2 regions of the Marinobacter sp. G5_S1_61_S3 genome follow, and region 2 is predicted to be linked to the other one. Evidence: predicted binding sites of a transcription regulator. Region 2 holds the regulator's gene; the other holds the start of a gene.

Region 1 (3,413 bases), on a different contig from region 2:
AATAATAATCACAAGATACGCAACGGATGCCAACGTATGATGAGTGATTCCGCAGACCGCAGAATCAAGGACCGCTACCCTGCCATGTGCCTGAAGGTACAGCTGCAGGAGCGTGGCTTCTTTGGTCGAGGGAAGAATTCGACCGCTGTCACCTGCCTGGACCTGAATCGCTATGGCATGGCGGTGCTTTGCCCAAGGCCAGTAGAGTCTGGCGCCCGTCTCTATATGGACTTTCATGGCAAGTACATCCGCGAATCCCGTGTCGCCGCCCGGGTGATCAGTTGCCAGCCCTATCAGACCGGTTACCGGGTAAGCATCCAGTTCAGCTACTGTTTCGACAAAAAGGGGTATTCACGAACCGTGGACAATGCCCTTTCCCGCATTGAAGGCCTGTACAACCGCTACGCCAACTAAAGCTTCCTAGAACAGCCCGGCATCCAGGCTGGCGGCCATGTAGAGCCCCAGTTCCCGGCACTGATCCTCGAATTCGTCCCGATAGTCGCCATGACAGAGCAATGGCTCCTGCACCAGCCGCCAACGCAGGCCCGTGGTGATGGAATCGATAGCGCGATGGGTGCCGGTACCGTCGAGACCGGCGCGGATGTAGAAGGTGAAGGGCAAACCCTGGGTTTTCTCAAGGCAGGGGTAGTAACTGCGGTCAAAAAAATCCTTTAACGCACCACTCATGTAACCAAGGTTTTCAGTGGTACCGAGGATGATGGCATCACAGGCCAGAACATCTTCCGGGCCTGCTTCCAGCGGAGGGAGCACCGTGACCTCGACATTTTCGATGTCTTCGTGTTTTGCGCCCTGCTCTACGGCTTGCCTTAGTTTAAGGGTATTCGGGGAGGGTGCATGGGCGACAACCAGTAGTTTTTTCTTCGCATCCATACTATCTCCCCGATAACGCAGGAACTAATAACAGAGCTTAGAGAAGCTCACCGTTCGCGTCTGCTGTTGCCTCTTCCTTTGCAGCTTCTTCTTTCTTGGCCGGCTTGGGCATCAGCTTGTCACGCACCGCCGCTTCGATCTCATTGGCGATCTCAAGGTTCTCTTCCAAAAACTTGCAGGCATTGGCCTTGCCCTGGCCGATCTTGTCGCCCTTGTAGGCGTACCAGGCGCCGGACTTGTCCACGAAGCCTTCCTTCACACCCATATCGAGCACTTCGGCCATGTGGTAGATGCCCTTGCCGTACATGATCTGGAACTCGGCCTGCTTGAACGGCGGAGATACCTTGTTCTTGACCACTTTCACTCGGGTTTCGTTGCCCACCACTTCATCGCCATCTTTAACGGCACCGATGCGGCGAATGTCCAGGCGAACGGATGAGTAGAATTTCAGGGCGTTGCCGCCGGTGGTGGTTTCGGGGCTGCCGAACATCACACCAATTTTCATGCGGATCTGGTTGATAAAGATTAGCAGGCAGTTGGCATGCTTGACGTTACCCGTCAGCTTACGCAGCGCCTGGGACATCAGGCGGGCCTGGAGACCAACATGGCTGTCCCCCATCTCACCTTCAATTTCGGCCTTGGGCGTCAGCGCTGCCACGGAGTCCACGATGATGACGTCAACAGCGTTGGAGCGTACCAGCATGTCAGAGATTTCCAGCGCCTGCTCACCGGTGTCCGGCTGGGATACCAGGAGTTCATCCACGTTCACGCCCAGCTTTTCGGCATAGACCGGGTCCAGGGCATGCTCCGCATCCACAAACGCACAGGTTTTTCCAGCCTTCTGGGCCTCGGCAATCACCTGCAGGGTCAGCGTGGTTTTACCAGAGCTTTCCGGGCCGTAGATCTCACAGATACGACCATAAGGCAGACCGCCTATTCCCAGCGCCACATCCAGGCCCAGGGAACCGGTGGATACCGCAGGGATCGCTTCCCTGGGCTGGTCGCCCATCTTCATGACGGCGCCCTTGCCGAACTGGCGTTCGATCTGGCTCAGTGCTGCACCCAGTGCTTTCTTGCGGTTGTCTTCCATCGTTGCAAACCCTCTGTCGCCAATGCCGTTATCGGGACGGGAGCCCGGCGGCCAAAATCATGGACTGCGGAACCCGGAAAAACCGGACTCCTGTATATTTGAACAGTATTAAAACACAACACGAAGGCAAGACCAACCCCTCCGTTTCAGGGCTTTTCCAGAAAGCCCCTAACTCCCTGTAACACATAAAGAACCGCCTGGCGCCGAACCTGATCACGGTCACCCTGGAACTGCTCAACCACCGCTTCGGTGTCAGCCGGAGAGCGCCCCCAGGCAAACCACACCGTGCCTACCGGCTTGTCGTCACTGCCGCCACCAGGGCCCGCCACGCCACTGATCGCAACAGCCACATCCGCACCCGTGGCCGCCAGGGCACCAGCAACCATTTCCCGTACCACCGGTTCGCTAACTGCTCCGTGCTCCCCCAGCGACGGTTCAGTCACACCCAGCAAGCCCCTTTTTGCATCGTTGCTGTAGGTCACCAGTCCCGCCAGAACGTATGAAGAAGAGCCCGCGCGGTCGGTCAGCACCTTGGCAACCCAGCCGCCAGTGCAACTTTCGGCAGTGGCTATCGTAAGCTCGCGTTGCATTAATACGTCAGCCAATTGCGTGCCGGCTTCCGCCAATGCCTCGTCAGTCAGTGGCATAATGATCTCCTTCGTTTCATCATGGCGGTTATTTTCTTACAATCCCTGCCTTCACATAAAGCCAATGGATCCGGAACCGTTCATGTCAGCAGCCCAGACCGATCTGTCCCACCACACCCCGATGATGAGGCAATACCTCAAGATCAAGGGTGAACACCCCAATGAACTGGTGTTCTACCGCATGGGGGACTTTTACGAGCTGTTCTACGAGGATGCCAAGAAAGCCGCCGAGCTGATGGATATCACCCTGACGGCCCGAGGGCAGTCCGGGGGCAGCCCGATTCCCATGGCGGGCATTCCTTACCATTCCGCTGAAGGCTACATTGCACGTCTGGTTCGTGCTGGTCAATCCATCGCCATTTGCGAGCAGATTGGCGACCCGGCGACCAGCAAGGGGCCGGTAGAGCGCAAGGTGGTTCGCATTGTGACGCCGGGCACGCTGAGCGACGATGCGTTCCTGGAGGACCGCCGGGATAACCTCCTGGTCGCCATCTACAGCCACCGGGAGCAGTTTGGTTTTGCCTCCCTCGACATCTCCAGCGGACGGTTTACCGTGTCTGAACTGGACGATCTCGAGGGCCTGCAAGGGGAGCTCCAGCGCCTGCGCCCAGCGGAGATCCTGATCAGTGAGGACTTTCCTTATCAGGACGTACTGGACGGCTATACCGGTATCCGTCGCCAGGGCCCATGGCTGTTTGAGTCCGACACCGCCCGCCGCGTGATTACCCAGCAACTGCAGGTCCGCGACCTGACCGGCTTTGGCTGCGAAGACCTCACGCTGGCCA
Region 2 (3,413 bases):
TGGTTCCGCATTCCCTTCTACCTCCAAGGTAACCGATCAACCCATGTATCATTCGCGGTTTGGCATGCCTACGCCGGAAACAACAACAGGCGATCAAATGTTATTCAATCGGGGCGCCTTTTTGCCAAATTCAAACGACCGTTTCAAGTGAATCTTTGTAGTTTCTTGTCAAAACCACCAAACCAACGGTGGGAGGAGAAATTCACAATGAAAAATGTTATAGTTGGCGATTAATTCATCGCACAGCAGTGAACCGCTCTCAGGTACTACCATGGCTTCGCAGTGGCATTCATTGGTTTCCCAGAAAATATTCCTGGCTCGCAACCTGTTGGGGCAGCTGGAGCACAGCGACAGCGTTCCAACGCAAGAAGCGCTGCTGCAAGGCAGCATAGAGCTAGGGCTGAGGGCTCGAAAACTGACGCTGGTAATGATCGCCAGGGTGTATCAGCACAAACATAGCCAGCCTGATGACCTTGAGGCACTGGATGAGCTGATCGGAACCCACAGCCCGGAAATGACAGAACTGGAGCAGCTGGCCAGTGACGGGCGGAGTTGGTGGAGTCATCTCGAGCAGCTTGAGCGTCATCAGGGCAATCCCCCGGTGACCCGAAAAACGGTCAGCAATGAAAACGTGATTGCGGTTGCAGTTGACACCGGCCCGGATCGCTCAAAGCAGGCTCTGGAAACCACTCTGGGCGCGATGAAACACTTTATCGATATCCTCGAGGATCGGCACAGCGAATGGTAATGAACCACGGCGTTGCCGAACCCAACAGGAATGAACTGAAAGGCTAACTTAATGTCACCATCGTTTTTCGAGATTGTACAACTGAGCAACGGAGACTATGCGCTTCGCCGCATCGACGACGACAGTGCACCACTGGTCCAGATATCATTTTCGACGGAAGCCAGGGAGATGATGGAAGACCGGGATATGAACGTGGCCAAGGCCATGATTGCAGCCGGTATTGAGGCCGTCGGTAACGTTGCCCATGATATCGACTGGGAAGACGAAGAGCCGGACACTCAGGACATCCGGCCCTCCTACACACTTCATTGACGATCAGCGCTGGCGCAGCACCACACCATGACTGTTACCCCGAGCCGAAGCCTGCTCCAGTGACGCGAGCGCTTCGCGCCCGAGCTTGTGGGTCCACATGACCACAGCGTGACAGGTGCCTGCGCTCAGTGCTCGCTCGGCAAGCTCCCCGGCTGGGTAGTCAGGAGTAGACCTCAACACCAACAGTTCGCCTGCAACGATGCCACGCATGGTCTGCCACTTACTGACAAGGCTTTGGGGCGGATCAATCCAGGCTAACCAACGCTTCTCCTGATTCAACTGCGTAAGCATCGGTAGCAATAGCTGGAAGTTCTCAACCTGCCCTTCGGGCAAAATGATTTCGGTCACATTACCTGCCGGTTTGGCTGGGCGACTCCTGACAGCAGGCGCCCTGACGGTATCATGGTCGCTCATACCGGCAACCTCTGAACCGACAAACCTGCCGCCTCTGTGAGCATAAGCCAGATTCTGATTAAAGCTGAGTTGTTCCATGATAAGCCTCACCTGCCGTTAAGCCGCGCCCGCGGTGTTCAACACTCAACGAAACACAGCCGGATATGTCCGGACACCCTGGGGGTGTCAGTGAAGGTCCGAGCGCCGTATGACCCCGACGCCGAGCCCCTCAATGAAGAGTTCCTGTTCTGTCAGATCCACTTCTATGGGTTCGAATTCCTCGTTCTCGGCGATCAAGTACACTTTCGAGCCTTCCTTACGGAACCGTTTGACCGTGACTTCCTCACCTACCCTCGCCACAACCACTTGTCCGTTGTGCACATCGTGGGTGCGGTGCACCGCCAACAGGTCGCCGTCAAGGATGCCAATGTCCTTCATGCTCATGCCGCGTACCCTGAGCAAATAATCCGCCGAGGGCGAGAAAAATTCAGGCTGCAGGGTGCAATGGTCTTCGATATGCTCCTGGGCCAGTATGGGGCTACCGGCCGCCACCTGACCGATCACTGGCAAACCAAGATCAGCCTCTACATCGGGAAGACGTATTCCCCGGCTGGCTCCCGGCACCATCTCGATGGCGCCTTTTCGGGCCAGTGCCCGCAGATGTTCTTCTGCGGCATTGGCAGAACGAAACCCAAGTTCCGCCGCGATTTCTGCACGGGTCGGCGGATACCCAGTCTCGTCAAGGTAGCGACGAATAATATCCAGTACCTGTGTCTGCCTAGCTGTCAGCTTCATTTAGGTTGCCCCGGTTCGCCCTGTTTTTATATACAGTGATTTGACTATATACAGTGTTTTATCCAGTGTAAACCCTGTAAACGCAATTTTTCCTTGAGCCGCACTGGGTGGCCCGTCCACCACGCCCTGACGTATGACTGTGTTAAGGTAATCGCAACCAAGATAGGGAGTCGCCTGAATGAGCAACAGATGTAGGTTACCGGACATCCTCAAGACGGATGATGGCAAGGAACGCAGAGTTGGCGTTGAAATTGAGTTGTCCGGCCTCGGTTACGAAGATCTCGTCTCGCTGTCCGCAAAACTGCTGGGAGGTACCGGAAAGTCTGTTGCGCGCTATGTGTCCGAGGTTGAAACGGAACTCGGTGACTTTACCATCGAACTGGATTCGGACCCGATAAAGGACCTTGATCTGGCCGACGAGCGTCTTCCCGAGTCCGTCAGGGAACTTGGCGGCCAGGCCATGAGCGTGATCGACGCAGCCGCCGAGAAAATCGTGCCCCTGGAGATCGTCAGCCCTCCGCTGGCTTTCAGTAACCTGGAACGCATAGAGACACTTTGCGATGAGCTGCGAAGAGCAGGCGCACTCGGCAGCCGGGAGGCGCTCTACTATGCCTTTGGTTTGCAATTGAACCCGGAGCTACCGGACCTCAGAGCCACAACGCTGGTGCGCTACCTGCGGGCCTTCGCTGCGCTCTACGAGTGGCTGAAGGCACGCCACCAGATCGATTTCAGCCGTAAGCTGACCAGCTACATTGAGCCCTGGAGCAGCACCTACATTGACCTTCTGATTTCAGAGGATTATGCGCCGGACATGGAGCAATTAATGCGGGACTACCTGCATTACAATCCAACCCGCAACAAGGCCCTGGACCTGCTCCCGCTGTTCGCACACCTGAACAGCGATTTGCTCGCAGAATATGTGGAGGATGAGCGCATCAAAAGCCGGCCAACGCTGCATTACCGGCTACCCGACTGCGACATTGATAACCCTGACTGGCATTTTTCCACGGTTTGGAATGACTGGATTGTGCTGGAACAACTGGTGGCCAACGCTGATGACTTATCGAAACTGGTTACGGAGTTTCGCAACAGTCGCAAACTGAGCCTCCATAACCTGACCCACAGCTGGTTAGACACGTCTGACCAGTGGCTTCGGTCCGGGAAC

What was found. The regulator LexA, encoded in region 2, represses DNA repair genes until DNA is damaged. The targets are predictions, from matches to a motif close to CTGTNTNNNNANACAG.
Region 1: recA (recombinase RecA) is a predicted target of LexA. The motif match lies at 2,072-2,087, and genes of this name have one in related genera.

The regions. Positions count from the first base shown of each region.
Region 1 covers NZ_JBQKUK010000017.1:34,683-38,095, reverse strand. The annotation lists gene ACTRWH_RS16605 (PilZ domain-containing protein) at 40-414, shown strand; gene ACTRWH_RS16600 (flavodoxin family protein) at 421-891, opposite strand; gene recA (recombinase RecA) at 929-1,981, opposite strand; gene ACTRWH_RS16590 (CinA family protein) at 2,128-2,628, opposite strand; gene mutS (DNA mismatch repair protein MutS) at 2,711-3,413, shown strand, end outside.
Region 2 covers NZ_JBQKUK010000005.1:18,593-22,005, reverse strand. The annotation lists gene ACTRWH_RS05765 (DUF1329 domain-containing protein) at 1-11, opposite strand, end outside; gene ACTRWH_RS05760 (DUF6586 family protein) at 272-748, shown strand; gene ACTRWH_RS05755 (hypothetical protein) at 800-1,060, shown strand; gene ACTRWH_RS05750 (cell division inhibitor SulA) at 1,064-1,474, opposite strand; gene lexA (transcriptional repressor LexA) at 1,640-2,248, opposite strand; gene ACTRWH_RS05740 (amidoligase family protein) at 2,427-3,413, shown strand, end outside.